4 regions of the [Rhizobium] kunmingense genome follow, and region 3 is predicted to be linked to each of the others. Evidence: riboswitches for the same ligand, from Rfam matches in the RefSeq annotation. Region 3 holds a riboswitch; each other region holds the start of a gene.
The links. Region 3 has a riboswitch for cobalamin ahead of AC0JZ4_RS21155 (ABC transporter substrate-binding protein). Riboswitches for the same ligand answer to the same signal wherever they lie in the genome.
Positions count from the first base shown of each region.

Region 1: it holds a riboswitch for cobalamin, as region 3 does, so the genes downstream of both, nrdH (glutaredoxin-like protein NrdH) here and AC0JZ4_RS21155 (ABC transporter substrate-binding protein) in region 3, are expected to answer to the same signal.
Region 2: it holds a riboswitch for cobalamin, as region 3 does, so the genes downstream of both, AC0JZ4_RS06195 (CbtB domain-containing protein) here and AC0JZ4_RS21155 (ABC transporter substrate-binding protein) in region 3, are expected to answer to the same signal.
Region 4: it holds a riboswitch for cobalamin, as region 3 does, so the genes downstream of both, AC0JZ4_RS01475 (aromatic ring-hydroxylating oxygenase subunit alpha) here and AC0JZ4_RS21155 (ABC transporter substrate-binding protein) in region 3, are expected to answer to the same signal.

Region 1 is NZ_CDRNXG010000002.1:1,250,617-1,258,168, forward strand. It holds gene AC0JZ4_RS24140 (amino acid ABC transporter permease) at 1-214, opposite strand, end outside; gene AC0JZ4_RS24145 (transporter substrate-binding domain-containing protein) at 237-1,073, opposite strand; cobalamin riboswitch at 1,418-1,636, shown strand; gene nrdH (glutaredoxin-like protein NrdH) at 1,880-2,113, shown strand; gene nrdI (class Ib ribonucleoside-diphosphate reductase assembly flavoprotein NrdI) at 2,119-2,544, shown strand; gene nrdE (class 1b ribonucleoside-diphosphate reductase subunit alpha) at 2,577-4,703, shown strand; gene nrdF (class 1b ribonucleoside-diphosphate reductase subunit beta) at 4,815-5,789, shown strand; gene AC0JZ4_RS24170 (LysR family transcriptional regulator) at 5,806-6,726, opposite strand; gene AC0JZ4_RS24175 (zinc-binding dehydrogenase) at 6,820-7,552, shown strand, end outside.
Region 2 is NZ_CDRNXG010000001.1:1,241,457-1,249,008, forward strand. It holds gene cobN (cobaltochelatase subunit CobN) at 1-1,447, opposite strand, end outside; gene cobW (cobalamin biosynthesis protein CobW) at 1,473-2,522, opposite strand; gene AC0JZ4_RS06190 (DUF1636 family protein) at 2,519-2,935, opposite strand; cobalamin riboswitch at 3,037-3,244, opposite strand; cobalamin riboswitch at 3,304-3,515, shown strand; gene AC0JZ4_RS06195 (CbtB domain-containing protein) at 3,554-3,727, shown strand; gene AC0JZ4_RS06200 (CbtA family protein) at 3,742-4,506, shown strand; gene cobO (cob(I)yrinic acid a,c-diamide adenosyltransferase) at 4,506-5,120, shown strand; gene AC0JZ4_RS06210 (cobyric acid synthase) at 5,124-6,581, shown strand; gene cbiB (adenosylcobinamide-phosphate synthase CbiB) at 6,565-7,530, opposite strand; gene cobD (threonine-phosphate decarboxylase CobD) at 7,550-7,552, shown strand, end outside.
Region 3 is NZ_CDRNXG010000002.1:581,324-588,875, reverse strand. It holds gene AC0JZ4_RS21165 (ABC transporter ATP-binding protein) at 1-695, opposite strand, end outside; gene AC0JZ4_RS21160 (FecCD family ABC transporter permease) at 692-1,744, opposite strand; gene AC0JZ4_RS21155 (ABC transporter substrate-binding protein) at 1,750-2,766, opposite strand; cobalamin riboswitch at 2,912-3,105, opposite strand; gene AC0JZ4_RS21150 (class I SAM-dependent methyltransferase) at 3,141-3,815, opposite strand; gene AC0JZ4_RS21145 (DedA family protein) at 4,075-4,593, opposite strand; gene AC0JZ4_RS21140 (sigma-70 family RNA polymerase sigma factor) at 5,172-5,702, shown strand; gene AC0JZ4_RS21135 (anti-sigma factor family protein) at 5,695-6,456, shown strand; gene AC0JZ4_RS21130 (YncE family protein) at 6,442-7,041, opposite strand; gene AC0JZ4_RS21125 (LysR family transcriptional regulator) at 7,156-7,552, shown strand, end outside.
Region 4 is NZ_CDRNXG010000001.1:265,810-273,361, reverse strand. It holds gene AC0JZ4_RS01500 (DUF1217 domain-containing protein) at 1-1,361, shown strand, start outside; gene AC0JZ4_RS01495 (winged helix-turn-helix domain-containing protein) at 1,366-1,737, opposite strand; gene AC0JZ4_RS01490 (FAD-binding oxidoreductase) at 1,734-3,182, opposite strand; gene AC0JZ4_RS01485 (L-threonylcarbamoyladenylate synthase) at 3,185-4,177, opposite strand; gene AC0JZ4_RS01480 (DUF6656 family protein) at 4,209-4,817, opposite strand; cobalamin riboswitch at 4,979-5,215, shown strand; gene AC0JZ4_RS01475 (aromatic ring-hydroxylating oxygenase subunit alpha) at 5,309-6,553, shown strand; gene AC0JZ4_RS01470 (BA14K family protein) at 6,633-7,091, shown strand; gene AC0JZ4_RS01465 (BA14K family protein) at 7,277-7,552, shown strand, end outside.

The DNA.
Region 1 (7,552 bases), 670 kb from region 3:
GTGCAGAAAGCCACAGCCTGCCCGAGGTGAGGCAGCCGGCGAAGATCAGGCCAAAAATCAGGCTGACGGGAATGGTGACGGCAACCAGATAGAGCGTGGTGATGAACCCGTCACGCCAGATCTGCGCCTCGTAGCCCGTCGCCAGAAACTCGTAATTGAGGCCCAGCCTGCCCGTCAGATCGACGAACAGGCTGGTAAGGTTCATATCCTGCATGTGGCTTTACCGCAGCTTCCGCTTACTGGGCGGCGGAAAGCTTCTTGTTCTCTTCCTCGAGATACTTGGTGTTGAGCAAACGGTTGGCCTTGGCCAGCTCAAGCATCTTGCCGGAAGCATGCAGCTTCTTGACGGCTTCATCAAGTGCAGTCTGCGTGTCTGCCTCGCCCTTGCGCAGCCAGATGACGCTATCGGACGGGATCAGTTCGGTCGGGAAGGGGATGGCATAGTCCTTCCATTCGTCAGCCCGGTCTACCAGCAGCAGGCCGACGGTCGCGCCGACATGGACTGCAGCGACGCAATTGCCGCCCTGCAACGCCAGCAGCGATTCCGGCTGGCTGGGGAGACCCTTGACGACGGCGCCATATTCTTCCGCCAGCGGCTGCGCGTAGTTGGAGCCCTGCGAGATGCAGACCGGCTTACCCTTGAGGTCGGCCCAGTCCTTAAGGCCGCTGTCCTTGCGCACTACGGCAGCACCGCCGGCGCGGTCGTAAGGTGTCGGCACGTAGTCGAGAACCTTGGCGCGCTCTTCGGTATACTGCATGTTGGCGATAAGGATATCGACCTTGCCCTGCTGCAGGAACTGGACACGGTTGGGCGGCGTCACCGTCACCGTTTCCAGCTCTACGCCGAGATCGGCTGCCAGCGCCTTGGCGATATCGACATTGTAACCCTTCTGCTCCTGCGACTTCGGATCGATGAAGCCGAACGGTGCGCCCGAGAGGATGACGCCGACGGTGAGCTTGCCGCGGCCCTTGATACGATCCAGCGTCGCATCGGCAGAGGCCTGGGTGGCGGCCAGCGTCGCGATCGACAGGGCAAGTCCGAAAACGGTTTTGGTGACGGCTTTGACAAACATCAAATGGCTCCTTGTTTGGCGCGCAACTTAACCAAAGCTCAAAGTCGCCACGAGAAACGATGTTCCACAATTGATCCTTTTCGGAGAAAGGGCCGCCATCCTGAGCCGCAAAGGAAATGCTTTTTTCTCACGTCTCTGCCTTGCTGCCGCGATCGACAAGACGCACGTCTCTGGCGAGAGGGAAAACTCGATGGCCGTTTGACCACACGCGGCCTCCATGCGCTTTCCCGGTGGAGTGCCTGCGGAGGCAATGATTGTCGGGCGGTCATTGTGGCGATCGGCAGATTTCGAAACTTCCCTGAGGATGAGGCTTCATAGTTGTTGACGGATTTTCCGTCTCGTCTACTATATCTAGTGTTCGAGGTTCTTCCGATTCGCATCGGAAGCTAAGACGGGAATACGGTGCGTGAGGCCCTGAAAGGCCGAGCAATGCCGAAGCTGCCCCCGCAACTGTAAGCGGCGAGCATCCGGTCGATTTGTCCACTGACGCATAAGGCGTTGGGAAGGCGGATCGGATGCGACGACCCGCGAGCCAGGAGACCTGCCTCAAGCGAAAACGTCCACGGGCGGGGTGTCCGGAAGGTAGCGTGAGCGTGCGGGATGTTTCCGTGCGTGCGCCTTCCCCGGCAGTCCGCATGAGCCACTTCGGGGTGAAGTCCATGAGTTCGAGTTTCCATATACGTCAGCGCGAATGACGGGCGTTTAAGCGTCCGGCAAGCGTCAGCGTCTGCCTTCATCTCAGGTTATTTGCCCGGACATCTGCGGATGTCCGAGTGCTTTGTCGCGCCTATCAACAAGGGACCATCATGATGATTACCGTCTACAGCAAGCCCGCCTGCGTTCAGTGCACGGCGACCACCCGCGCGCTCGATCGCCAGGGGATCGACTACAGCGTCGTCGACGTTTCCGTCGACGCGGAAGCCTATGAGCTGGTGCAGGGCCTCGGCTATCGGCAGGTGCCGGTCGTAGTCGCCGGCGAGCAGCATTGGGCGGGGTTCCGCCCCGACATGATCAGCAGCCTGTTGCCCGCCATGGCGTGAGCGGGATGGGTGGCCTGATCTATTTTTCCACCAAGTCGGAAAACACCCACCGTTTCGTCGAAAAACTGGGGCTTGGCGCCCTACGCATCCCGATCGACAGCGATGATGCGCTCGCAGCCGACGCCCCCTTTGTTCTGATCGTCCCGACCTATGGCGGCGGCGAGAACAGGGGCGCTGTGCCCAAACAGGTGATCCGCTTTCTCAACGACGCGGACAACCGCAAGCAAATCCGCGGCGTGATTGCCGCCGGCAACACAAACTTCGGTGCCGCCTTCGGCCGCGCCGGCGACATTATCTCCGCCAAGTGCACGGTGCCGCTACTCTATCGGTTCGAGCTTCTCGGCACTGCGGAGGATGTCGATCACGTCAAACACGGATTGGAACGATTTTGGACGCGACAAGCTCTATTACAATGCGGGATGGGAGCGTGAAGTCCTCCGCCTCTTCCCAGCCGAAAGCGTCGATGAAGGCGGCCGAGGCCGGGCTCGACTATCACGCGCTCAACGCCATGCTCAATCTCTACGACGAGAATGGCAGGATCCAGCTCGACAGGGACCGCGAGGCGGCGAAGCAGTATTTTCTTCAGCACGTGAACCAGAATACCGTGTTCTTCCACAATCTCAGGGAGAAGCTCGATTACCTGGTGACGGAAGGCTATTACGAGCAGGAGGTTCTGGACCAGTATGCGTTCAATTTCGTCCGCGACCTGTTCGACCATGCCTATGAGAGAAAATTCCGTTTCCCCACCTTCCTCGGCGCGTTCAAATATTACACCTCCTACACGCTGAAGACCTTTGACGGAAAACGCTATCTGGAGCGTTACGAAGACCGTATCTGCATGGTGGCGCTGGCGCTGGCGCGCGGTAACGAGGCGCTTGCCCGCGATATGGTCGACGAAATCATTTCCGGCCGTTTCCAGCCGGCGACGCCGACCTTTCTCAATGCCGGCAAGAAGCAGCGCGGCGAGCTGGTGTCCTGCTTCCTGCTGCGGATCGAAGACAATATGGAGAGCATCGCGCGCGGCATCAATTCGGCGCTGCAGCTTTCCAAGCGCGGCGGCGGTGTCGCCTTGTCGCTCACCAACCTTCGCGAAGCCGGAGCACCGATCAAGCAGATCGAGAACCAGTCATCCGGTGTCATTCCAGTGATGAAGCTGCTGGAGGATTCCTTCTCCTACGCCAACCAGCTGGGTGCGCGTCAGGGCGCGGGTGCCGTCTACCTCAACGCCCACCATCCCGACATCATGCGCTTCCTCGATACCAAGCGCGAGAATGCAGATGAAAAGATCCGCATCAAGACGCTGTCGCTCGGCGTCGTGGTGCCCGACATCACGTTCGAACTCGCCAAGAACAACGAGGATATGTACCTGTTCTCGCCCTATGACGTGGAACGCGTCTATGGCGTCGCGTTCAGCGAGATCTCGGTGACGGAAAAATACGAGGAGATGGTTGCCGACAGCCGGATCAAAAAGAAGAAGATCAAGGCCCGCGAATTCTTCCAGGTGATCGCCGAAATCCAGTTCGAAAGCGGCTATCCCTACATCATGTTCGAGGACACGGTGAACCGTGCCAACCCGATTGCCGGGCGTATCACCATGAGCAATCTGTGCTCCGAAATCCTGCAGGTCAGCGATGCCAGCACTTATGGCGCCGATCTTTCCTACGAGCATATGGGCAAGGATATTTCCTGCAATCTCGGCTCGCTCAATATCGCGGCAGCGATGGACAGTGCCGATTTCGGCAAAACGATCGAGACCGCGATCCGGGCGCTGACGGCGGTCTCCGACATGAGCGACATCACCTCGGTGCCTTCGGTTGCCAAGGGCAATGCGGACAGTCATGCGATCGGCCTCGGCCAGATGAACCTGCATGGCTATCTCGCCCGTGAACGGATCTTCTACGGCTCCGAAGAAGGCGTCGATTTCACCAACATGTATTTCTACACGGTGACCTATCACGCCATCCGGGCGTCGAACCGGCTGGCGGTCGAGCGTGGCCAGAGTTTCAAAGGTTTCGAGAACTCGAAATACGCCTCCGGTGAGTATTTCGATAAATACACCGGACAGGAATGGAAGCCGGCTACGGAACGCGTCGCCGAACTTTTCGAACAGGCGAGCATTCATATCCCGACACAGGAGGACTGGCAGGAATTGAAGGCCGCCGTGATGGAGGGCGGGCTCTATAACCAGAACCTGCAGGCCGTGCCGCCGACCGGGTCGATCTCCTATATCAACCACTCGACCTCCTCGATCCATCCGATCGTCTCCAAGATCGAGATCCGCAAGGAGGGCAAGATCGGCAGGGTCTATTACCCGGCGGCCTATCTGACCAACGACAATCTCGATTACTATCAGGATGCCTACGAGATCGGGCCCGAGAAGATCATCGACACCTATGCGGCGGCCACCCAGCATGTCGACCAGGGCCTGTCACTGACGCTGTTCTTCCGCGACACCGCCACGACCCGCGACATCAACCGGGCGCAGATCTATGCGTGGAAGAAGGGCATCAAGACAATTTATTACATCCGCCTTCGCCAGATGGCGCTGACCGGCACGGAAGTGCAGGGCTGCGTATCGTGTGCACTTTGATTTGAGATCGGTGTCCGCCTCTGCCCTCATCCGCCTGCCGGCACCTTCTCCCCGTAAACGGGGCGAAGGGACTATGCCGCAGCCTCGCCGTTTCCTTCAGGAACCAACACCATGAACATCGCCGTCAAACCCGCCGCCGCTATCCGCGCCATCAACTGGAACCGTATCGAGGACGACAAGGATCTCGAAGTCTGGAACCGGCTGACCAGTAATTTCTGGCTGCCGGAAAAGGTGCCGCTCTCCAACGACATTCCGTCCTGGGCGACACTGAAACCCAACGAGCAGCAGCTCACCATCCGTGTCTTTACCGGCCTTACCCTGCTCGACACGATCCAGAACGGTGTCGGTGCCGTGCGGCTGATGCAGGATGCCGCCACCCAGCATGAGGAGGCGGTACTCTCCAACGTCTCGTTCATGGAAGCGGTGCATGCGCGCTCCTATTCCTCTATCTTTTCCACCTTTTGCTCGACGCCCGATGTCGACGACGCGTATCGCTGGTCGGAGGAAAACGAGTTCCTGCAGAAGAAGTCGGCGTTGATCATGGCGCAATATGAAAGTGGCGATCCTCTGAAGAAGAAGGTCGCATCCGTCTTCCTCGAAAGCTTTCTGTTCTATTCCGGCTTCTACCTGCCGATGTACTGGTCGAGCCGCGCAAGGCTTACCAACACCGCCGACCTGATCCGGCTGATCATCCGCGACGAGGCGGTGCATGGCTATTACATCGGCTACAAGTTCCAGCGCGCCGTCGCGCTTCTATCCGAGGCCAAGCGCCAGGAGATCAAGGATTTCGCCTTCGACCTGCTGCTGGAGCTTTACGACAACGAAGCGAAATATACCGAGGCGCTGTATGACGGCGCCGGTCTGACCGAGGACGTGAAGAAGTTTCTGCATTACAACGCCAACAAGGCGCTGATGAATCTGGGCTACGAGGCGCTTTTCCCGGCCGAGGCCTGCAAGGTCAATCCGGCGATCCTCTCGGCCCTGTCTCCCAATGCCGACGAGAACCACGACTTTTTCTCCGGTTCCGGCTCGTCCTATGTGATCGGCAAGGCTGTCGCCACCGAGGACGATGACTGGGATTTCTGACCCATCGGCAAGCGCCTCAGCCCCAGGCCTCGTTCATGGTTTCGGCGAGAAAATCGATCATGGCGCGGACCCTCCGCGCCATCTGTCTTTTTGAGGGGTAAACGATCTGGACCGGCAGGCCGGCCGCATCCTGACCGCCGAAGATCTGGATCAATGTGCCTTGGGAGAGCGCCTGACGGGCGTAGATCGCCGGGGTCTGGGTAATGCCGATACTGGCGACCGCCGCATCGATCATGGCTTCGCCATTGGTGAAGGTCGCCACCGCATGACGCGTGTCGACCGCGATCTCCTCTCGGCCCACGCGGTAGAGCATGGGACGTGGGCGACCGCTTCCCGTCATGAATGCCATGAGGCGATGATGATGCAGATCCTCGACATGCTGCGGCAGGCCAAGCTTCTCGGCGTATCGGGGTGACATGTAGGTCCCGAGCCTGATCCGGCCGAGTGGCCTGACGATCATTTCGGAATCGTTGAGATTGCCGACCCGTATTGCCAGGTCGACGCCTTCGGCGATCAGATTGACGTAATGGTCGTTCATCCGCAATTCCACCGTCAGCCTTGGATGCTGCTGCATGAAGGCGGAGAGGCGGGTCATGAACAGTGCGCGGCCAAGCGTGGTGGGCATGTCTATGCGCACCACGCCCGCCAGATCGCCGGGCTTGCCTCCGACTGCCGCCTGCATGTCGTCGAGTTCAGTCAGCCAGTTCCGTGCCCGGCCGTAAAGTGCCATGCCCTCGTCCGTCAGGGCGACATTGCGGGTGGTGCGGTTCAGGAGCCGGGAGCCCAGTCTTTCTTCAAGCCGCCGGATCGACTTCGACAGGGCGGAAGGGGCCTGTCCGAGCGATTCCGCCGCCCGCACGAAACTCAGCGTTTCTGCCACGCGGATGAATTCTTCAAGGCCAACGAGCTTGCGCAGCAAGCGATCATCATTGCTCATAGGGAAATGGTCTCTTGCCTGTTCTGCCATTTATAAGCGATTTTATCAGCAATAGATCATGGTGCCGAAGAGGTAAAATCAAAGGATTGCGCAATGAAGGCTGTTATCGCGACGGAACAGGGCGGTACCGATGTTCTCAAGCTGGTCGATCTTCCCATGCCGGAACCGCAAGCCGGGCAGGTGAGGGTGAAGATCATGACGACCAGCCTCAACCCCATCGATACGAAGGTTCGCAAGGCGCGCCTGCCGATGACGCCGGAACATTTTCCGGCGATCCTGCAAAGCGACTTTGCCGGTGTCATCGACATGGTCGGTCCGGGCGTGACCAAATTCGCGGCCGGCGATGACGTGTTCGGCTTTGCGGGCGGCTTCCGCGGCCCGCATGGTGACGTCGCAGGGGCTCTGGCCGAATATGCGGTATACGACGTGGCGTTTGTCGCCCGCAAACCGCGCAATCTCGACTTTCGCGCCGCAGCCGCACTGCCGCTGACGGCCAGCACCGCCTGGAAGGCCCTGTTCGACAAGACCCGGATCACGCCTGAAAGCCGTGTTCTCATCACCGGCGGTGCCGGCGGGGTCGGTCACATGGCGGTCCAGATGGCTTCGGCCGCCGGAGCGTATGTAGTTGCCGCCACCCGTTCGGCCGAAAGCGCTGAGGTTGCGGGCGCGGCCGGTGCACGTGCCTGCGTCGATCTGTCGAACGAGACGGCCGTCGATATCGTTACAGCGCACACGCAGGGGCGCGGTTTCGATGTGATCTTCGATACGGTGGGCGGTGCGGCACTCGACGCGGCTTTCCAGATGATCAAGCCCGCCGGTGATGTCG
Region 2 (7,552 bases), on a different contig from region 3:
TGCGGCCACGATCCGGCGCCAGGGCGACCGTGACGTTGCCGAAGTCCGCGGCGCGGAACCGATAGGCTCCGGCTTCGAGATCGCCGTCGTTTTCCGCTGTGCCCCATGCCGCATCGGCACCGGGGGCTGCACTATAGTCGTCAAGCAGCAGGGCGCCCGTCTTGCGATCGAGGCTGTCGAGTAGCTCGCGCGGCGTTGCCGGAATATCGGACACCGAATAGCCGGCGATGGAAAGCCCGTGCAGCATGGACAGCACGCTTTGCGGTACGTCCAGTCCGACCGCATAGCCTGTGCGGCCCGGAGCACTCGGATAATCGGGCATCAGGACGACGATCTTTCGCTCGGCGCGCGGTGTCTGCTGCAACCGAACAAAGGCGGCGATGCGCTCGGCGACCCGCTCTACCCGATCCGCTTCCGGCCGGTTGGCGAGATTGGCGGAGTTTGCGCCATCCTTGAAGGAGATTGCGCCGGCGAGAATACGTCCGTCCAGTTCCGGCAGGACCACGTGCATGGCAAGATCTGCTGGGTTGAGGCCACGTCTTCCCTCCACCCAGCCCTCACGCCGTGTCGTGGCGACGACGATCTGGAAAACCGGAATGCCGCTGCGGTCGAACAGCGTCTCGCCATTGTCGTCGGCGCTGCTGGCAAAGGCCGTCGTCGTCAGGATTGCCGCGGGAGCAAGCTCTGCGATGGTCTGCTCGACGAAGGCGATCGCCTCGGCATCCTTGAGGCCTGAGACGAAGACTGGAATGGGCGCAAAACCGCGTGACGACAGCGCTGCAAAAAGTGCATCGACCGGCTCGGCATCATTGGCGAGCAGCATGGAGCGATAGAAGAGTATGGGCAGCCGGGGCGCCTGTGGCGGGAAGACGGATTTGAGGTCCGCAAGCGCGATGATACCGGCGCCGGGCATGTAAAATCCGGCTTTCGGCATAGGCGCTGCTGCGGGCAGAGGGCGCACTTCGCCTTTTGCCAATGCGCCAAGTTTGCTTGCCAGAAGCTGCATATTGGCCGGCCCGCCCTCACGGAAGCACGCCAGAAGATCGGCCAGCGTTTCTTCGGAAACCGTGGATGCGGCAGCCAGCCGGTCGTCGCGCATGCTGCATTCGCCCGGCAGCATGGCCAGCGAGATTTTCCGGCGCTTCGCCAGTCGTGACAGCTCTTCGACGCCATAGGACCAGCGATCGTAGCCGCCAAGGATGCGCAGCAGGATGACTTTCGCATGGGCAGCCGTCTTTTCCGCCCACAGATCGACGGACATCGGATGGCGCAGATCCGAAAGGTTGGTCAGGGCGATGGAACTTCCTCCATCGTCCCATCCTGCTGCAACCCCGTTCAAGTCACTTCCGGAGAAGGACAAAACCACCACGTCGGCCGGCAACTGGTTAAGGTCGACCGGCTCTATCAGGTCGTCGAGTGACGACGATGTTGTGGCGAGTATATGCATCCTTCCTGCCCCGGTCCGGTGGCCTTCAGGCCGCCAGCATCTTCTCGATTGCAGCGCGGTCCAAGCCCTTTTCACCGATGATGACCAGACGGCTCCGGCGCGTTTCGTCAACACCCCATGCGCGGTCGAAATAGTGGTTGACCCGCGATCCTACCGCCTGAACCTGTAGGCGCATCGGCTTGTTCGCGACATCAATGAAGCCCTTGATGCGCAGCACGTTTTCCGCCTCCGCCGTGGCGGAAATGCGGTCGGCCAAGGCTTCGGCATCCGAAACAGTGGGCAGATCGATGACGAAACTGTCGAAATCGTCATGATCGTGGTCGTGTTCCTCGTCGTGGTGGGTCTTGCGGTTGTCGATGTCGTCCTCGACGGCAAGGCCGAGACCGATCAGCACGCCCGGATCGACGGCGCCATTGGCAGCCGGGACTATCTTTACCGCACGCGGCAGATGCGCCTGAATGCGGCCCTTGGCGGCGGCGAGCGAGGCCTGGTCCAGAAGGTCGGTCTTGGTCAGCACGATCATGTCGGCGCAGGCAACCTGGTCCTCGAAGACCTCCTCCACCGGATCGTCGTGATCGATGGAAGCATCCGCCTGACGCTGGGCTTCCAATGCGTGGTGGTCATCGGCGACACGGCCCTCGGCCAGCGCCAAGCCGTCGACCACGGCGATGACGCCGTCAACGGTGACGCGCGCTTTCACGTCCGGCCACTGGAAGGCCTGAACCAGCGGCTTCGGCAGAGCAAGGCCCGAGGTTTCGATGAGGATGTGATCGACGCGCGGCTCGCGGGAGAGGATCTGGTCGATCGCCGGAACGAAATCGTCGGCAACCGTGCAGCAGATGCAGCCGTTGGCCAGCTCGATGATGTTGTCATCCGGGCAGCTTTCGATGCCGCAGCCCTTCAGCACTTCGCCGTCGATACCGACATCGCCGAATTCGTTGACGATGATCGCCAGCCGCTTTCCGTCGAGTTTTTCGATCAGGTTGCGGATCAGCGTCGTCTTGCCGGCGCCGAGAAAGCCGGTGATGACGGTGCAGGGAACCTTGTCGAACTTGGTGCCGGAATTGACGTTCATGAAGGCATGTCCTCGTGATGATGAAAGGGTGGAATGCGGGCCGTCATGCCCTTGCCGCGCAGGCAGGAGGGGCGGCCGCGAAGGGGAAGAAAGCCGCGCTCGTCCTCAGCCAGCATCATCGCGCCGGTGACGATGTCGTCGGCATTGTCGTTGGACAGGTGGCCGAAGACATAGGACCAGCCGGAGCGGTGGTTGAAGGCGGCACTCGGGCTCTTGTCGCAATTGGCGAGACAGGTGACGGGCTTGATGGCGAGCGGCTTGCCTTCGGCAGCAATGCGCAGCGCCTCGATCAGGCCAACACCTGGACGGGCCTGACTGTCGGTCGCCTCACGACAATTGGTGCAGACGAAGATCGTCACGTCTGCTTCACCGGCGGCCGTTTCGCCATCGTTCTTTCGCACGTCACTCGTCATCGGGCCGCATACCGCCGGTCTGTCTACAATCGGGGTGCGCAACAGGCGGACGAGCCATCCTGCAGTGGAAAGAAAGCTTCGCCCGGAGCACCCCGCCGGAAAAGCGCAATTTTTGAACGGCAGGTCTCCTGGCTCGCGGGTCGTCACCATCTGCCTGCCTTCCCGGATGTCTCCAGTGGCGTTTCTGGCAGGATGGCTCGCCGCACACAGTTGCGGGGGCAGCCGCGGCATTGGATGATTGCCATCCGCACCGCATTCTCTCTTAGCCCCGACCGTTGCCGGCAAGGGACCGTCATGCCGTTCAAGTAAGCTTTCCGGTGGTGAACTGTCAATGTCGCAAAGCCGATTGCCGAGACAACCGAATTGTTTATAGTGATCGTGTCTTTGGTGCTTCAACGAGCTACCCAAGGGAATGCGGTGCGACGAAGCTCGTCAATTCCGCGGCTGCCCCCGCAACTGTAGGCGGAAAGCTTTTGCCCAACACGGCCACCAGGCCGTTACGCCACTGGAGAGATCCGGGAAGGCGGGCAAGGGCGCCAGATCCGCAAGCCAGGAGACCTGCCAGGGACATTCGGCATTTTAAACAGCCCTCGGGTGGAGGGCAGAAAGACGAAATCCATGGTTAGCTCCGCCGCAGGCGCAGTCAGCGTCTCCGCATCCAAAATCCTTCCTCTCGGCATGTCGGCCGTTCTCGGTCTCTTCATCGTCGGCTTTGTCGGCTTCTCGCATCTGGAAGTCGTCCATAACGCGGCTCACGATACGCGCCATTCGCTGGCATTTCCCTGCCACTAAAGAGGAATTCCCATATGTCGCTGTTTCGTAACATCGTCCTTGCGGCGGTGATCGCCGGCCTGTTGTCCGGTCTCCTGATGACCGTGATGCAGAGCTTTTCCACGGTGCCGCTCATTCTTGCGGCCGAAACCTTTGAGACTGCCGGTGGGGAAGATGCCGGGCACTCCCATGACGTGGCCCCGGCCGCCGGTGCTGCCGCGCCTGCCGAAGCCGACCATCATCACGATGCGGAAGCCTGGGCGCCTGCAGATGGCCTGGAGCGCTTTATCTACACCGCTGCAGCCAATATTCTTTCTGCGGTTGGTTTCGCGCTCGTTGCCATTGCTGTCGCCGAGGCACTCGGCGGGTTTGGCGGATGGCGCGGCGGCCTGATGTTCGGCATTGCCGGCTTCCTTACCGTCAGCCTGGCACCCGGCCTTGGCCTGCCGCCGGAACTGCCGGGCATGCCGGCGGCGGAACTCGGGCCGCGCCAGGTCTGGTGGACGGCGACAGTGGTGTGCACCGCGATTGGTCTCGGCCTTCTCGCCTATAGCCGTTCGGCGCTTCTTGCGGCGCTGGCGATCGTGCTTCTTGTGGCCCCGCATCTCATCGGTGCACCGCTGCCGCCTACGCACGAGACGGCCGTGCCGATCGAGCTTCATGCCCGCTTCGTCAATGCCGTCTATGCAACCAACCTCGTCTTCTGGGCTGTTCTCGGCGCGCTGGCCGGCGTATTGCGGCAGAAACTTCGCAGCGGCGAGGCCGCATCCATCGGATCAAACCGGGAGCTTGCAGCATAGTGAAAGACGTCGATCAGACCGCCGAGGAGCGCCATCGCGCCAAGATGGCGAACCGCAAGGCGGTTCAGGATGCGGAAGTCGCCGAGAAGACCCTCGAAAAGGGTCTTCTCATCGTCCATACAGGCCCCGGCAAAGGCAAGTCGACCGCAGCCTTCGGGCTAGCGCTTCGCATGCTCGGCAACAATCGCCGCGTCGGGATCGTGCAGTTCATCAAAGGCGCATGGTCGACGGGCGAGCAGCCGGCGCTCGCCGTCTTCGGCGATCGCGTTGTCTGGCATACGATGGGCGAAGGCTTTACCTGGGAAACCCAGGACCTGAAGCGCGATATCGCGGCAGCCGAAAAGGCGTGGGAGAAGGCGCTCGAGCTGATGGCGGACGAGACGATCGGTCTCGTCATTCTCGACGAACTGAACATTGCCCTGCGCTACGACTATCTCGATCTCGAAAAGGTCGTCGCCGGCTTGTCTGCCCGCCGCCCGGACCTGCATGTCGTCGTCACCGGCCGCAACGCGAAGCCGGCGCTGATCGAGGCGGCCGATCTCGTCACCGAGATGTCGCTGGTCAAGCATCACTTCAAGGCGGGCGTCAAAGCCCAGGCCGGAATCGAGTTCTGACCGATGCCGGCAAAGTCGCTGATGTTCCAGGGAACAGGCTCCGATGTGGGCAAGTCCCTCATCGTTGCAGGTCTGGCGCGTGCCTTCAGTTTGCGTGGACTGAGCGTTCTGCCGTTCAAGCCGCAGAACATGTCGAACAATGCCGCGGTCACTGCGGATGGCGGCGAGATCGGCCGCGCGCAGGCGCTGCAGGCGCGCGGCGCCGGCGTGCCCCTCAGCGTCCACATGAACCCGGTTCTTCTGAAACCGCAAAGCGATATCGGTTCGCAGGTCGTCGTGCAGGGGCGGGTGGAAGGCAATGCCAAGGCGTCCGAATACCAGCATCTGAAACCGAAGCTTTTGCCGAGGGTGCTGCAAAGCTTCGAGATACTGCGGGAGAGAGCCGATCTCGTTCTCGTCGAAGGGGCCGGCAGTGCCTCGGAAATCAACCTGCGCAGCAACGATATCGCAAACATGGGCTTCGCCCGTGCCGCCGACGTGCCCGTGGTACTGATCGGCGATATCGATCGAGGCGGCGTTATCGCCAGTCTTGCCGGCACGAAGCTCGTCATAGACGCCGACGATGCAGCGATGATCCGTGGCTTTATCGTCAATCGGTTTCGCGGCGATCCGGCGCTGTTTGCCGAGGGCATGGACATGATCGGCAGATTTACCGGCTGGCAGTCCATCGGCCTTTTGCCGCATTTCGCCGATGCGGCACTGCTGCCGGCAGAGGACGCGCTTGGCCTCAACCAGAGCTTTGCCCGCAAGCCGGGCGCAAAAATCCGTATCGCTGTACCGATCCTGCCGCATATTTCCAATTTCGACGATCTCGATCCGCTGGAAGCCGAACCGGATGTCGAGCTTATCCGGGTGCGGCGCGGGGAGGTCATTCCCGGCGATTGCGATCTGGTGCTGCTGGTCGGATCGAAGGCGACGATTGCGGATCTTTGCGCCCTGCGCGAGGCCGGGTTCGATGTCGATATTGCTGCGCATCACCGTCGCGGCGGTCGCGTTCTGGGGCTTTGCGGCGGTTACCAGATGCTCGGCAGGCGGCTTTCAGATCCCGAGGGTACGGAGGGGCAGCCGGGCGCCGTCGAAGGACTTGGCCTGCTCGATGTAGAGACGGTGCTTGCCGGCACCAAGAGGCTCGAAGCCGTCTCGGGCACCAGTTTCGACGGCATATCCTTCGCTGGCTATGAAATGCATATCGGCCGGACTTCCGGCGTCGATTGCGCGCGGCCGTTTGCAACGATCGCTGGGCAGTCAGAGGGGGCCTGCTCGGCCGATGGGCGGGTTGTCGGCAGTTACGTCCATGGATTGTTTTCCGATGACGCGCAGCGGTCGGCGTGGATCACGCGACTGGGTGGGGGGGCGTCGGGTCTCGATTACGAGGCCAATGTCGATGCCATTCTTAATCGTCTTGCCGCGCATATGGAGCGGCATCTCGATCTGACCGGGCTGCTCAGACTTGCCAGATGAGAAGCGCCAGGGCGCCGAAAAGTCCGATCAGCAGCATATCGGCGATACGGGCGATCTTCAGCGCATCATAGATATCGTCATAGGTCAGTTCGGTGCGTCCGCCTTCGCCCATATAGCGGGCCTCGATCATCTCGCCCGCATAGCTGCGCGGGCCGGCGAGAGCGACGCCGAGAGCGCCGGCCATCGCAGCTTCCGGCCAGCCGGCATTGGGGGAGCGATGATGTCTTGCATCGTGGCGGATCGCCCTGATGGCATTGCCCGGCGATGCATCGCGGACGAAGAAGGCGGACGCGACGAAAAGCCCCGCGGTCAGCCGGGATGCAGGCAGGTTGATCACGTCGTCGAAACGCGCGGCCGCCCAGCCGAAGGCCTCGTGGCGCGGCGAGCGATGGCCGATCATGCTGTCGGCGGTATTGGCCGCCTTGTAGGCCGCGCCGGCCGGCAGGCCGCCGATGCCCATCCAGAAGGCCGGTGCAACGATGCCGTCGGAAAAGTTTTCGGAAAGGCTTTCGATCGCCGCGCGGCAGACGGCCGCTTCATCGAGCTGGTCGACATCGCGTCCGACGATCCTCGAAACGGCTGCGCGGCCGGCCGGCAGGCCGTGATGCTTGAGCGAGGACGCCACATCGCGCACATGCCGCTCCAGGCTCTTCTGGGCGGGAAGGCTGGCGGCGACAAGGATCAGCACGATCGGGCCGAGCGGAAGGGCAAGCAGGATATCCTGAAGGATGGCGCTGACAACGATGACCACCGCCAGAAGAACGAGCAAAGCCTTGATGCCCATGTTCTTGCGGGTGGCGAAATCGTCGGTTTCCCGGTTCCATCGGCGGTCGAGTTCCGATATCAGCCGGCCGATCCAGGTCACGGGATGGCCGATGCGCCTGAACAACCAGTTCGGATAGCCGGTGAAGCGCTCCACGATCAGCGCGAGAAATGCGAGAAGGAACATTGCGGTGGCTATCTCTGAAATG
Region 3 (7,552 bases):
CCAAAGACGTCACGGATCAGATCGAGCGTCAAAATCTCGGCAGGCGTCCCAACCGCCAGCAGCGATCCTTTCGACATCACACCGATACGGTCACAAGACATCGCCTGATTGAGATCGTGGAGCGCGATCACCGACGTAATGGAAAGCGCTCTAACCAAGCCGAGGATCGACAGTTGATGCTGGATGTCGAGATGGTTGGTCGGCTCGTCGAGCAGCAAGATTTTTGGCTGCTGCGCGAGCGCGCGGGCGATATGAACGCGCTGTTTTTCGCCACCTGACAGCGTATGCCACGACCGCTTTTCCATGTCGGCCATATCGACCTGTCGCAAGGCCTCGGCGACGATCTTGTCATCCCTTGCTGACCACGGCTGCAGTGCCGACAACCACGCCGTCCGGCCAAGTTCGACAGCGTCCCGGACAGTCAAGCGCTCAAGCGTATCGCTTTGCTGCTCAACAAATGCCAGGGTCTGGCCAACCTGCTGCCGGTTCATCCGCGCCATGGGCTGCTTCTGCAGAATGACTGTTCCGGAAGAGGGTGTGAGGATGCCGGCCAGCAGTTTCAGCAGCGTCGATTTGCCGGAACCGTTGGGACCGATAAGTCCAAGCGTCTCTCCCTCCCGTACGTCAAAAGAAACATCTTCCACGATGCTGCTGCCTCGCACCTTCCAGCTTAAATCTTCAGCCGCCAGGATCATCGAATGCGCCTTCCGCGAATGAGGATGAGGGCAAACCCCGGTGCGCCGACAAGGGCGGTGATGACGCCGATCGGCAGGACCTGATTGGGCACGAGCACCCGCGAGCCGATATCGGCCAGCACGAGAAACACGGCTCCCATCAGTGCCGAGACCGGCAGGAGCCGGGCGTGGCGTGGCCCGACGAGGAAGCGGGCGGCATGGGGTATGACGATGCCGACGAAACCGATCGAACCGACGATGCTGACCATGACTGCGGTTATCATCGCCGCCGTTCCGATGACGATCGCCTGTACCTTGCGAACCGGCACGCCGAGTGAGGCCGCAGAGTCTGCGCCGAAAGTGAAGGCATCGAGTGCCCGGCGATGCCATATGCAGACGCAGACACCCAGAATGGCGATCGGGACAGCAAGAAATACATCGTTCCAGCGCACGCCGCTGAGGTTCCCCATCAGCCAGAACATCACACCGCGCACCTGCTCGGCATTAGCGGAACGAGTGATGATGAACGAGGTCAGTGCGTTGAAGAGCTGCGAACCGGCAATGCCGGCGAGAATGACAAGTCCGGTCGCTTGGATGCCGACACCGCCACCTGCGGCGCGCGCCAGCATGATGACCAGCAGAAAGGCAATCAGCGAGCCGGCAAAGGCACCGATGGGCAGAGAAAGAAGCCCACCGCCGATGCCGAGGATCAGAATGGTGACCGCACCCGTTGAAGCACCGGCGGAGATGCCGAGAATATAGGGGTCGGCCAGCGCATTGCGCAGCATGGCCTGCAGAACCACGCCGGACACGGCCAGCGACGCACCGCAGCAGGCCGCCACGATGGCGCGCGTCAGCCGATAGTTCCAGATGATACCCGCATCGATCGGATCAACGAGATAGGTTGCGCCAAACATCTTGTTGACCAATGTCTGGCCGACAAGATGGATCGGCATGGACGTCTCCCCGACGGAGACGCCCAACGCGATGGCAATGAGGAGCAGGAGAACGGAGCCAATCAGATAACCGATCCGGCGTATGGGAATCTGTCCGTTCCGCTCGACCACGATATCCGTCACTGCTTGCCCTTGATGTCTTCAAGCGCGTCGGCGACAGCCTCGATACCGGCTGGAATTCGAATGCCCGCATGGACGGCATGAGCATCGACCACGACAATGCTGCCCTCCTTGACGGCCTTCATTTCGCGGGTCACCGGGTCACTCTTGAGGTAATCGAGCTTCACCTGATAGTCATCGGCCGGATAGCGGCGGCGATCCATACGTGCGATGATGATGACATCCGGGTTGGCCTTGGCGATAGTTTCCCAACCAACGGATGGATATTCCTCATCGCTCTCTACCACGTTCTTCACGCCGAGCGTGTTCATGATGAAGCCCGGAATGCCCTTTTGACCGGCAACGAAGGGATCGAGTTCGATGTCGGCGCTCGAGAACCAGAAGACCGCGGAGACGTTTTTCAGATCGAGTGCCTTGGCTTTGGCCGCAGCCGCGTCGACCCGTGAACGAAGCTGCTCTTCAACCTTGTTGCCGCGGTCCTGCACATCGAAAATCGTCGAGAGTTCATCGACGGCGCGGTAAACTGTATCGATCGAGAATGGCGTCTTACGTGCGCCGTCACCGCCCGAAAGGTTGTCCTTGCCGACGCAATCCGCCGGCATGGCGTAGACGTTGATACCAAGCTCGTTGAACTGCTGGCGCGTGCCGACCACGCCCTGCGGGCCGACATGAACCTCGAACTGGGTCGTCACCAATTCCGGCTTCTTGGCCGCCACGGCCTCGAAGCCCGGATGGTTGTCTGCCAGACGCGGAGCCTTGGCATTGACGTCCTTGAACTCCGGCAAAACCTCGTTGAACCAGACCGACGTGCCAACAACCTTGTCGCCAAGGCCAAGTGCATACAGCATTTCCGTCGTCGACTGGCCAACGGCAGCGACGCTCTTCGGCGCAGCGTTGAAGGTCAGTTCCTGACCGCAATTGCTGATCTTGAGCGGATATGTGGTTGAGCCGGCATAGGCGCCGGAACTGGCGAACAGGAGGGCCGAGAAGGCAAGAGCTGCCTTGAGTTTCGTCATGATCAATCTCCGGTCAGTGAAATGGACCCGATCGGGGATCATCAAGATGGCACGGAAAATCCGCCTGCCGGTTTTCACCGCCATTCGGAACAGCACGCAAAGACGCTGCAAACATCCGCTTCCTCCTCCGGACACCCCGCCGGCGTTACGTTACTCGATGTCGGCAGGTCTCCTGACTGACGGGTCAACGCCTCCTCTCGCCTTCCCGGGCACAATCGCCCAGTGGCCGATGAAAGGATGCTCGCCGCCTACAGTTGCGGGGGCAGTTTCGTTTGACGGATTGCTCCGTCCCGAATTCCCTGTTCGTCCCTTTCGGGAACCGACGGCGGCAAGCTATACAGGCTTGAGACCGTTGCGCAAGCCTGCGTCGCGGATCAGGACGGCTTTGTCGCGGTCAGCACGAAATAGTCGATCATGCGGCTGCTGTCGTCATAGACGGCACCATAGGGATGCGTCTCAAAGAGATGCTTCCAGGACTGCACCTCGCCGAAACCGGTCTCGTGCAGCAGTGCACGCGCATCAATATCCGTCAGGCCATTGAAAAAGGGCAGTTCGTTGCCGAACTCGGCCGCGCTGTCGTTGTCGCGATGTAGGAACCATAGGCCGTCTGAAACCAGAAGCTTGCCACCCGGTTTCAGGATGCGGTTAGCCAGGGACAGCGCACCCGCGGGGTTCTCAAGCGTCCAGAGAACATTGCGCAAAGTAACGATATCAACGCTTGCGTCAGGAATTTCGGCATCGTCCATCGTCGAATGAACAAAGGTCAGGTCGAGGCCACGGGCCTCGGCATCCTGACGGGCGTGAGACAACATCCCCTCTGAACCATCCACTGCGATGACCCGATGGCCCAGCTCCGCGAGCAACAATGCGCACGCACCCGTGCCGCTTCCAAGATCGATTGCGGTCCGGGCATCTCCCTCAAGCGCCGCCGAAAACACGCTTTTCCAATCGTCATAGTTACGCTTGTGCGATGCCGCACTGTTGAAGCGGTTTGCCCGCCCATTCCAATGTTCGGACATGGCTTTGGCAGTGTTGGGGGCAGCTTTCATACGTCACTTCCAATATCATTATCGCTCGATTACTCGACTTGGGTAATAGGTACTTATGATCCGGCCATGCTATCGGCGGAAGTTACTCCGCGCTACGCCCAAGCCTGCGTTTTTCGCAGCTCCTGATGGGTATCGCCCCTCAAGTCCGTTAAATGTGCTTACGCTTATCAACGCTCTATCTTCATGACGTAGGGCTAATTACGCGACATCGTTGCATTATGTGCGCGTAACTCGCTGCGTGAACAGAGTGGTCACCTCGCTACAGGGATTGATATCCTTCAACCGCCATCCACCCGGGCATCAGCATGACGAGCGCCCAAATAACGGCCGAGGCGATGTTGGCCGCTTGGAACTTCGCTTGTTTCATATGCATCATACCAGCAACAAACGGTACAGTCGCTCTCAGCGGCCCGAAGAACCGCCCCATGAACACTGCGAGCATCCCATGCTTCCGAAAGAAAACACGGGCCTTCGCAATGCTTGTCCTATGCCGCTTCGCTGCCGGGCTGAACGTGATGCGCCGGCCTGATTTTTTGCCGATCAGATAGGAAACGATGTCACCCGTGACGGCCCCGAATATGGCAGCAGCGAGCACGGGAGCTGGATCGGCAGTACCCGCCGCAAGCATCCCACCGACGACGAGCAGAATAGGAGTAGCCGGGAAGAGCACGCCGACAATGAACAGAGACTCGCAGAAGGCTGTCAGCCCAACCACGATTGCGGCCCACTCGGGGTATTCGTTCAGAAAATTGACGATCGGGGCAGTGATTTCCTGCATTAAAAACATCCGAGGGTGCTAAGCACTGAAGAGCGTGAAAATATCAATCGCGAGGCTGATGAGCAAAATCCGCAAGTCGTTTAGGGACGGCCTGAACTCGATGACGCGGACTGTAGTCGGGCTTCGCGCAGACGCTTGGTCTTCTCCGCCCGCGCCGCCGCCTCTGCTTCCACGATATCCAGTGCTCCGGGCGCTCTATTCGAGGCAGGCTCATCTTCGTCTCTACCCGGCTTGAAAAAGTTATCCTTGGTCGCTGTCATCGACGGTCTCGCTTCGTAGGGGAAAGGGATCGGCGTTGGTGCCGGCCAAGGCTCAATGGGTCCGGGCTGATCGAGTGCGTTGAACCGCGCCATCGAGCTTGTGGCATATTTTTGGAGCCAATAAATGCGGCCGGGCTAGCTGGTGAATGTGTCTCATGCTGGAGTATACGGAGCCCACCCGGAAAAAATTGCAACGCCAATCGAAAAATTTCCAGGTGGCAGTCGATTTCACGGTTCTGAGCAGGCTCCTATCAACCGCAGTCGATTTTTTTCGTCGCACCATGCAAGCAAAAGAAAATTGGCTCCGTATATCTGATCATGGATGACAGGAGACGCATGTTCGACGTTCTAGGCCAACTCAGCGCATTGAAGCGCTATGCGCGTTCGCTTGCGCGCAATCCGGCTGATGCCGAGGACCTCGTCCACGACACTTTGATACGCGCGTATGAGCGGCGCTCGAGCTTCCGCCGCGGCGCCAACCTGCGCAATTGGCTTCTGTCTATCCTTCACAACACCCATATCGATCGTGTCAGAAGCTCTTTATCCCGCACACGGCGGGAGATGGCCGTAAACGCCGAGATTGAAACATCCCATCCTGCCCATCAGGAGCATGGTGTTCGCCTCGCACAAATTCGGTCCGCATTCGACACTCCGCCGGAAGATCAACGCGAAGCGCTTCACCTGATCGCGATCGAGGACATGTCCTATCAGCAGGCTGCAGAGCTTCTCGATGTTCCTGTCGGCACCTTGATGTCTCGGGTCTCGCGAGCACGGGCGGCGCTGCGCGATTTTGAGAATACTCCGAGAAATCCCATCCATCTACACATCGTTGGAGGCGGCAATGACTGAGACCGTACCTATTTCCGAAGCCGATCTGGACGCCTATGTCGATGGCCAAATCGATCCGGCTGGGCGCGTGCGTGTCGAATCCTTCCTGTCGAAAAATCCGGACGCAGCCACCCGTGTCATGACGGACCTCACCGTTCGATCGACCCTGAAGCTTGCCATGTCGATGGAAAATGCCAGTTGCACACCGCAGACCCGGCATGCTGCTCGCCGGCTTGAGACCGGGCTTTCGGATGCGCGCATGTGGGCGACCTTCCAGAAGATCGCGGCCGTCGGTCTGCTTGTCTCGGTGGGCTGGTTTGCCAACACATCTCTCGGAACCCGTGAGGTAAACGCGTCTGCGCATCCCCCCGCCTTCGTCGAGCAGGCCATCCGCGCGCATCGGACATCCTTGGTTCGCGCCGGCATGCAATCCCAGCCAGAGGTGAAGGCCTACGATCGCGACGAAATTCGCGCCGCAACCGCAATAGCCATGCCAGAGCTCCCGGACGATTGGCAGGTCGTCGATGTCCAGGTGTTCCCGTCAGAGTTTGGCCCAAGCGTCGAGGCAGCTGTGCGGACAGCGGAAGGCACGCTCATCTCTGTATTCGCAGGCAGGCCTGGCAGTTTCTCGGTCGAAGCGATCACCGGCGTCAATCTTTCCGATGCGGAAGCAGCGTGGTGGCAACTCGGCGAGGTCGCATATGCGGTCGTTTCCAGCACCCCCGAGATCGGCCTTATCGATGAGGCCGAAGTCCTCAGGTCATCGCTCTACTGAAAGCGGAAAGCGCGCGGCCTCCCCGAAGGCGCCGTCCATGAATTCCAGAATATGCAGTAGGCTTTCATCGGCCGAGTTGGCGACCACGGCGACCCGGCGGCCATCCGGGCTGACCGCCAGCCCCTCCGGATTGACGTCGATTTCGGCCGTATCCGCAAGCCTTGGATGGGCTGGATCGCCGAGATCGACGGCGAAAATCCGATTGCCCGCCGGTAGTTCCTTTACTGTCGTCGCGCCGGTGGGACGTTCGCCAAGACGCTCGGCCACAAAAGCGGTCCTGCCATCCGGTGTCAGTTCCAGAATTTCCGGGGCTGCTGTCACCGAGTTCGAAACGGGCAAGGCGCTTTGCGTCAGTTTGCCATCGGTGATGGAGAGAATGGTCAGAGTATCCTTGTATCCGGCGTCTGGTGGCGCAAGGATGGTGTCGGCGTAGGTCTTGGCCACATAGTCTCCATCTGAGATCACCGCGACCCGGCCCGCCGAGATGCCAGCCAAAACATCCACCGATTGAGCGGACACCTGCGCTGCCAACGTCATCGACGCAGCGGCGATAGCTGTGGTCGGGAAAAATTGCGAGATCGCCATGATGCACTCTCCTGTGTGTTCAAGGTTCGTTGCGAAAAGAGATAGTCGCCTCATTGATCGGCATCCAATTGGAATATAATGTTCTGTGATAGGCGTTTCGCATCAGGGAGCTATATGGATATCAGAGCCATGGCCTGTTTCGTCGCGGTGGCGGAGGAGCTTCATTTCCGTCGCGCCGCAGAGCGACTGCATCTCACGCAACCATCGCTCAGTCAGCGTATCCGCGTGCTTGAACACGAGATCGGGACGGATCTTTTCGCAAGGGACCGTCGCAGCGTGGCGCTGACGCCCGCCGGGCAAGCCTTTCTGGAGCCGGCCCGCAGGGCAATCGAGAATGCGCGCGTTGCCAGGGAACAGGCGCTCCGGGCAGCGCGTGGCGATGTCGGACGATTGCGACTCGGTTTTACGGTGATAGCCTTTTATGGACTGCTTCCGCAGGCTCTGCAGGCATTTCGCCGCCGTCATCCCCATGTGGATGTCGAGCTTGCCGAAATGAATTCGCCGTCGCTTG
Region 4 (7,552 bases), on a different contig from region 3:
TCTACCAGTATCTGCGCACTGCCTTCGATCTCGACGAACCCACCGTGGTCCGCTCGACGCTGGATCAGATCCTCACCAGCGATCTCTCCGACCCCAACAGCTACGCCAACCGTTTCTCGGAGCAGAACCCTCAATATCTGGTGCTCGCGAACGCCTTCAACTTTGGCACCGACGGCACGACGACGGCCGGGGCGGCGCAGACGACGGCGCAGACCACCGCCACCCGCAACGACTACATGTCGCGCTGGAACGACACCCAGGAAGAGGAACTGGACAGGGCGATCACCTTCTACCGGTCGGATATGGCCGCGGTGGAAAGTCTGGATGATTTTCTAAGCTCGGACGCCCAGATCACCTACGAGTTCGCGCTCGACGCCGTTGGCATCGATCCCGCGTCCGTCTCGAAGTTCGTCATCAGCCAGGTCCTGCGAAGCGACCTCTCCGATCCGTCCAGCTATGTTTACACGCTGAACGACGAACGGTTCCTGTCGCTCGCCAAGCTCTTCAATTTCAACAGCGATGGCGACGTGACCAATCCCGTCCTCGCCCAGTCCAGCTCCACGATCACCAATGTCGCCAAGGACTATATCCTGCGCCAGACGAGGCATCTCGAAGGCGACGAGCTTGAGGCCGCCCGCACGGCCGCCGAAGAGGACAGCCAGTATTATACCGATGCCATGCAGCGGCTCGACAATCGCACCCAGCTGCTTGCCGATCGCCGGCTGCTGGACGTCATCCTGATTGCCGAAGGCTTCGACCCCGAAACGATCACCAACGACTTCCTCGAGCAGATCTTCAGCTCCGACATCGACGACCCCGAAAGCTTCGTCAACCAGCAGGATGACAAGCGCTTCGCCCAGATCGTCGGCTCGTTCAATTTCGATGCCGAGGGCGAGATCGACCGGGCCAAGGGCGGCGCGGTCCAGAATGGCGGCGAGATCGTCGCCACCCAGTCGATGTATCTGCGCCAGCTCCTGGAAACCGAGCAGGGCAACGACAATGCAGGCGTGCGTCTGGCGCTCTATTTCCAGCGCATGGCCGACACGATGACCGACCCTTATGTCATCCTCGGCGACGATGCGCTGGCCGAGTTCTTCCGCGTCACCTACAGCCTGCCCACCGAATTCAGCAACATGGATGTCGATGCGCAGGCCAAGGTCGTCGAGAAGAACCTCAATCTCGAAGACCTGTCAGACCCCGCCAAGCTCAACCGGCTGATCGAGCGCTTCACCGCGCTCTATGATCTGGAAAACAACTCCGCCCTGAACTCACCGGCCGTATCCATCCTCAACGGCAGCAACGGCTCGGCCGGCATCAGCGCCGATACGCTCTGGGCGCTGGCCCAGCTCGGCGGCCGGTAAACCGTCAGTCTTTGGAGGGCGGGGTGAAGGCCGGATCGATGTTGGCTGACAGCCATTCCAAATCGGCGCCCGCCGCCTCCTTCATCGCCGCTTCCATGCGCCGGTAGCGGGTGAGAAGTTCCTCGCCGAATTCCGTCAGCCCCGCGCCACCGCCGCTTTTGCCGCCATGGCGGGTGGCGATCGACGGCACCTTGAACATCCGGTTGATCTCGTCGGCGAGAAGCCAGGCGCGACGGTAGGACATGCCGATCGAGGCACCTGCGGCGCGGATCGAGCCATGCTCGACGATCAGCTCCAACAGCTGCGCCTTGCCCGGTCCCAGCCGGACGCCGATATCGAAATCGATGCGAATCGTCGCCTTGCGGATATGGCTCATTCGGCGCGTCCCGAAGACCCGGCCAAGACCTTGCCGGGGTTCATGATCCCGGCCGGGTCGAAAGCCGTCTTGATCCGGTGCATAAGCTCCATCTCGATCGGCGAGCGGATATGGGACAGCTCGTCGCGCTTCAGCTGGCCGATCCCGTGCTCGGCCGAAATCGAGCCGCCGAGTTCAAGCACAACCGCATGGACGATCTCGTTGATCTCGCGCCAGCGATCGAGAAACGCCTGCTTGTCAGCACTCACCGGCTGGGAAATGTTGTAATGGATGTTGCCATCGCCCAGATGCCCGAAGGCGCAGATGCGGGCGCCGGGCATGGCGGCCATCACGCCCTTTTCCGCCAGCGCCATGAATTCCGGTATTTTCGACACCGGCACGGAAACGTCATGCTTGATCGAGCCGCCTTCCGGTTTCTGCGCATCCGACATGCTTTCGCGCATGTGCCACAGCGCCTTCTGCTGCGCCACCGACGAGGCGATCACGGCATCCTGCACCAGCCCGGCTTCAAACCCCTGTTCGAGCAGCGAATTGACCATCACTTCGGCGGTCTCCGCCGAATCCGAGGTCGATATGTCGATCAGCGCATACCAGGCATGCGGGCTCTCCAGCGGATCGCGCACGCCGTCGATATGGCGGCTGGTGAATTCGATGCCGATGCGCGGCATCAGCTCGAAACCGGTCAGCGCCGTGCCGCACAGGGTCGAGGCCTTGTCGAACAGCTTCAGCGCATCTTCGGGCGAGGCAAGCCCCGCCAGCGCCACCTGATGGCCGACCGGGCGGGGAAAGAGTTTCAACACCGCGCCGGTAATGATCCCGAGCGTTCCCTCCGCGCCGATGAACAGGTCGCGCAGATCGTATCCCGTGTTGTCCTTCTTCAGCCGGCGCAGTCCGTCCCAGATCTCGCCGGTCGGCAGCACCACTTCCAGCCCGAGGCAAAGCTGGCGCATGTTGCCATAGGCGAGCACAGCCGTTCCGCCGGCATTGGTGGAAAGATTGCCGCCGATCCGGCACGAGCCTTCCGAGCCGAGCGACAGCGGAAACAGCCGCTCGACCTTTTCCGCCGCCGTATGCACGTCGGCCAGAATGACGCCGCCATCGACCACCAGAACATTGGCGACCGGATCGACATCGCGGATCCTGTTCATCCGCTCCAGCGACAGCAGAATGTCGCTGCCGCCGGCGCGCGGCGTCTGCCCACCGACCAGACCGGTATTGCCCGTCTGCGGCACGATTGCGGTGCCCGTCTGGCTGGCAAGCGTCATGATGGCGGAAACCTCGGCCGTCGAGCCGGGTTTCAGAAGCATCGGCGACGACCCCTTGTAGAGGCCACGGTTTTCGATCAGGCGCGGCGCAAGCTCCGTCTGGTCGCGCACCACATTGGCTTCGCCGACGATTGCCGCAAAGCGGTCGAGCAGGTCCGCTGCCGGTGTCATCACGTCCATGCCTAAGTCTCCCCATCGCGTGGCGCTGCCGCGCGCGCCAGTCTGTCGTTGATCGCTTCGCCCAGTCCCCCGTCGGGAATGGCGGTAATGGCAATATGCGCCGCACCCGTGGCATCGGCGCGCTTCAGGTATTCGAACAGGTTTGCCGCCGCTTCCGCAAGGCTGCCGGATGGGCTGAGATCGAAAACCGCCTTGGCTTTCTCGATGCCTGTAACCTGCACATCATGAAAGCGGATCAGCGCCTCGCCCTCTTCGACGGATGTCGCATTCAGCCGCACCGCCGCCCCCGGCGCATAATGGGAGGCGAGCATGCCCGGCGCCTCGATGATCGCCGCCGGCCCCTCGCGCCGCCTGATCGCCCGGCCCGCAACGCTGGCGATCTCGTCGGCGGCAAGCCCGCCGGGGCGCAGCAGCAGTATCGTGCCGGTTTCGGGATCGACGCGGATGATCGTCGATTCGACACCCACCGGCGAAGCGCCGCCGTCGATGATCAGCTCCAGCTTCCCGCCGAGATCATCCATCACATGGCGTGCGCTGGTCGGGCTGATCTTGCCGGATGTATTGGCGCTCGGTGCCGCAAGCGGCCGGTCATAGGCGCGGATGAGGTCGCTGGCGAAACCGGCCGGGCAGCGCAGGCCGACCGTTTCCAGTCCCGCCGTCGCCAGCGGATGGATCGCGCTGCCGGGTTTCAAGGGCAGGATGATGGTCAGCGGTCCGGGCCAGAAGGCCTCCGCCAGCTTGCGCGACAGGGGATCGAACACCGCATAGCGCTCCGCCATGGCGATATCGCAGACGTGGCAGATCAGCGGGTTGAAGCGCGGCCGGCCCTTTGTCTCGTAGATCGTCGAGATCGCTTCCGCCCGCGTCGCGTCGGCAGCAAGCCCGTAGACGGTCTCGGTCGGAATGGCGACGGGAAGGTCAAGGCCGAGCACGCGGGTGCCTTCGCGGATCGCGCGTTCAGGTTCTGCTTTTATGTCGATGATTGCGGCTGTCATGTGCCGTCAATACAGCCTCGGGGCCGCGGCTTCAAAGCCTTTTGATGATTTCGCGTACGGTCGCATCCGGCGCGCCGAGCATCAGCACGTTGCGCATCGCCTCGCGCGGGTCGCTGGTCTGGAACAACAGCCCGTTCTGCCGGAAACTGCGGTCGATCTTCGCCCCTTGGCCGGCCTCGCCCTCGATCGCCACGGCGAAATACATGCGTGAACCGCGCGGATTGATCCGGGCAAAGAAGTCGTCCTCCTCGCCGATCTCGGAGAAGAAGTTGGCGATGTAGAAGGACCACGTCACCAGCGCTTCGGGAGAAAAGAACGTCCGCGCCGCCGTCACATGGCAATAGCCCAGATGCGGGCTGCCATCGAGCGTGCGGTGAAAGATGAGCTTCGGCAGGCTGATCGAGCGATGGAAGGTGTTGAGCCGCATATGCGTCGTCTCACCGGCGGTCTCTAGCTTGCGCCCGGTCTTCTCCGCCACCTCGTCATGGCTGAGATATCGGCGCTCGTCCGGTATCCAGATCGGCCGCGCGCGGGAAATCTTGCCGGTGCGCAGGAATTCCGAATGGGCGGTCGCGTTGCGCTGTGGCGCGGTAAACGGCCGCTGTCCATTGACCTCGTAATAGCGGATCTGTCCTGGCATTGTCCTGACTCTTCCGTTCTCGATCGCGGCGGATCGTATTAGTAACATCTTAACAGTGTCTTTCCGCCGCACAGCTTGCCGATCCGGCACGAAACAGGCCCCGTCGCCAATACAGTCGCCGATGTCGCAATGTCGCCTATGCGACAGGCGGCAGTCACGTTTAAATGCGATCAAGCTCATGGTGCCGCCTCGCTAGGGGAGGCGGAGAATTGGGAAGCCGGCGGGTCGATTGAGACCTTACCGGCGCTGCCCCCGCAACGGTGGCGGAGTTGAAGGCATGGCACGGGGGAAACCCCGAACCACTGGGACAGAGCCGAACGGCCGCTCGGGAAGGTGCCATGTCAGTCCTTTAGGGATAGCTCCGAAGCCCGGAAACCAGCCTGAGCCGGAGTGATGACCGATCGCGGTGGGCGTTCGGGACAGGAATTGGCGGAATGTGTAACCGTCGGCTTGTCCATGCCCCGTCGCTTGCCTGGAGTGCGAGGAAGCATATGGACATTCATAGTCAGGTTCTGCGGCAGCTTAAGAACCGCCGCGAAGGTTTCAGCCTTGAACAGCCGTTCTATATCGATCCGGATTACTACAAGCTCGACATGGAGATGATCTGGTATCGCGACTGGCTGTTCGTCGGCCATGACTGCGAGCTGGAAAAGGGCGGCATGTATTTCACCCTTCAGGTGGGTGATTACCCGGTCCTCGTCATCCGCACCCGCGAAGGCGATATCCGCGCCTTCCACAACACCTGCCGCCATCGCGGCCACCGCGTCTGCACCAAGGATACGGGTTCGGCGACGCGCCTTGTCTGTCCCTATCACCAGTGGACCTACCAGCATGACGGCTCGCTGATGTCGGCCCGCCATATGGGCGACAATTTCGACAAGAAGCAGTTCGGCCTGAAACCCCTCCACTGCCAGGTCGTCGCGGGCTACATCTTCATCTGTCTGGCGCAGGAAGCCCCGGACTTCGCGCCCGTGCGTGCCACGATCGAGCCCTACATGGCGCCGCACCGCATTTCCGAAACCAAGGTCGCCGCCAAGAATACGATCATCGAGAAGGGCAACTGGAAACTCGTCTGGGAAAACAACCGCGAGTGCTACCACTGCGCCGGCAATCACCCGGAACTCTGCCGCACCTACCCGGAAGCGCCGACCGCGACCGGCGTGCAGGGCGCCGGCGACGATCCGTTCATCTCCGAACACTGGAGCCGTTGCGAGGCCGCCGGCCTGCCGAGCACCTTCAACATGTCGCGTGATGGCCAGTTCCGCGTTGCCCGCATGCCGCTCGTCGAGGATGCCGAGAGCTATACGATGAACGGCCGCCCGGCGGTTGCCCGCTCGCTGTCGGAAGACGTGACGATCTCCCACATCGGCACGATGCTGATGTTCCACTATCCGACCACCTGGAACCACATGCTGGTCGACCATGCGATCTCCTTCCGCGTCATCCCGATCGGGCCGGAAGAAACCGCGGTAACCACCACCTGGCTGGTCAACAAGGAAGCGGTCGAAGGCGTCGATTACAATGTCGACGAACTCACCCATGTGTGGAACATGACCAACGACCAGGACCGCCAGATCGTCGAGGAAAATGCCTTCGGCATCCGCTCGCCGGCCTACGAGCCGGGTCCCTATTCGGAAGCCCATGAGGGCGGCGTCATGCAGTTCGTCGAATGGTACGCCAACTTCATGATCGACCGGCTGAAGGGCAAGGACGCGACGCTCTCGGCTGTCGCCTGACCGGTAAAAGTTCCATTGGAACAAAATCGGGGTGTTTCGCATTGTAGATCGCCAATCTACAGATGAGGAAACATCCCCGATGACCGCATTCCGCATGCGCCTTGCCACTGCGCTGACGGCGGCTGCCGTTCTGGCCACGAGTTTCATGCCCGCCGCCGCCATGCCGGCGGTTCAGGTCATGCCGGTTCCGGTTGCCTCTGCCGCCAATGCTGCGCAGGTAACGGAAGTCCAGTATCGCGACCGTGACCGCCGCAGCTATCGCCAGGATCGCCGCTACTATCGCCAGGGCTATCACAACGGCCATCGCGGCTATCGCGAGCGCCGCCGCGGCTATCGCTATCACAACGGTTACTGGTTCCCGCTTGCAGCCTTTGCGACCGGCGCGATCATCGGCGGTGCGATCGCCAACCAGCCGCGTGCCTCGGGCGGCAGCCACGTCCAGTGGTGCGCCAACCGCTACCGCACCTACCGCGCTTCCGACAACACCTATATTCCGAGCGCCGGCATTCGCCGCACCTGCGTTTCGCCTTACAGGTAAGCAACCGGCAGGTGATTGAATTGACGGGCGTAACGGAGGCGTGAACGCCACCGAAGCGCCCGTTAATCTGCGGTTCAGCGAGAAATTTCTAAGGCTGCTGCGAAATAGATTTCTGGAATGCGGAATACAGGAACGTTTGCAACGTTCTCTGCTCGTGTCTCAACAAGGGAATGGAGAGTTAAGAGATGACTCTGTTCAAGAAGATCGCAGTCGCCGCCGTGTCGGCCATCGTGCTTGCAGGCTCGCTGGGGTCCGCCCAGGCGCTGCCTTTGCCGGCAGTCCCGAGCGCCCCGGTGGCGTCTGACGTGACCAATGTCCAGTATTATCGCGACTACGGTCCTCCGCGTCGCTGGCGTGGCGACGGCCCGCGTCGTGGCTGGTATGGCGGCCATCGCGGTTACCGCGAGTCCCGTCGTGGCTATCGCCGCCACAATGACGGCTACTGGTACCCGCTGGCAGCC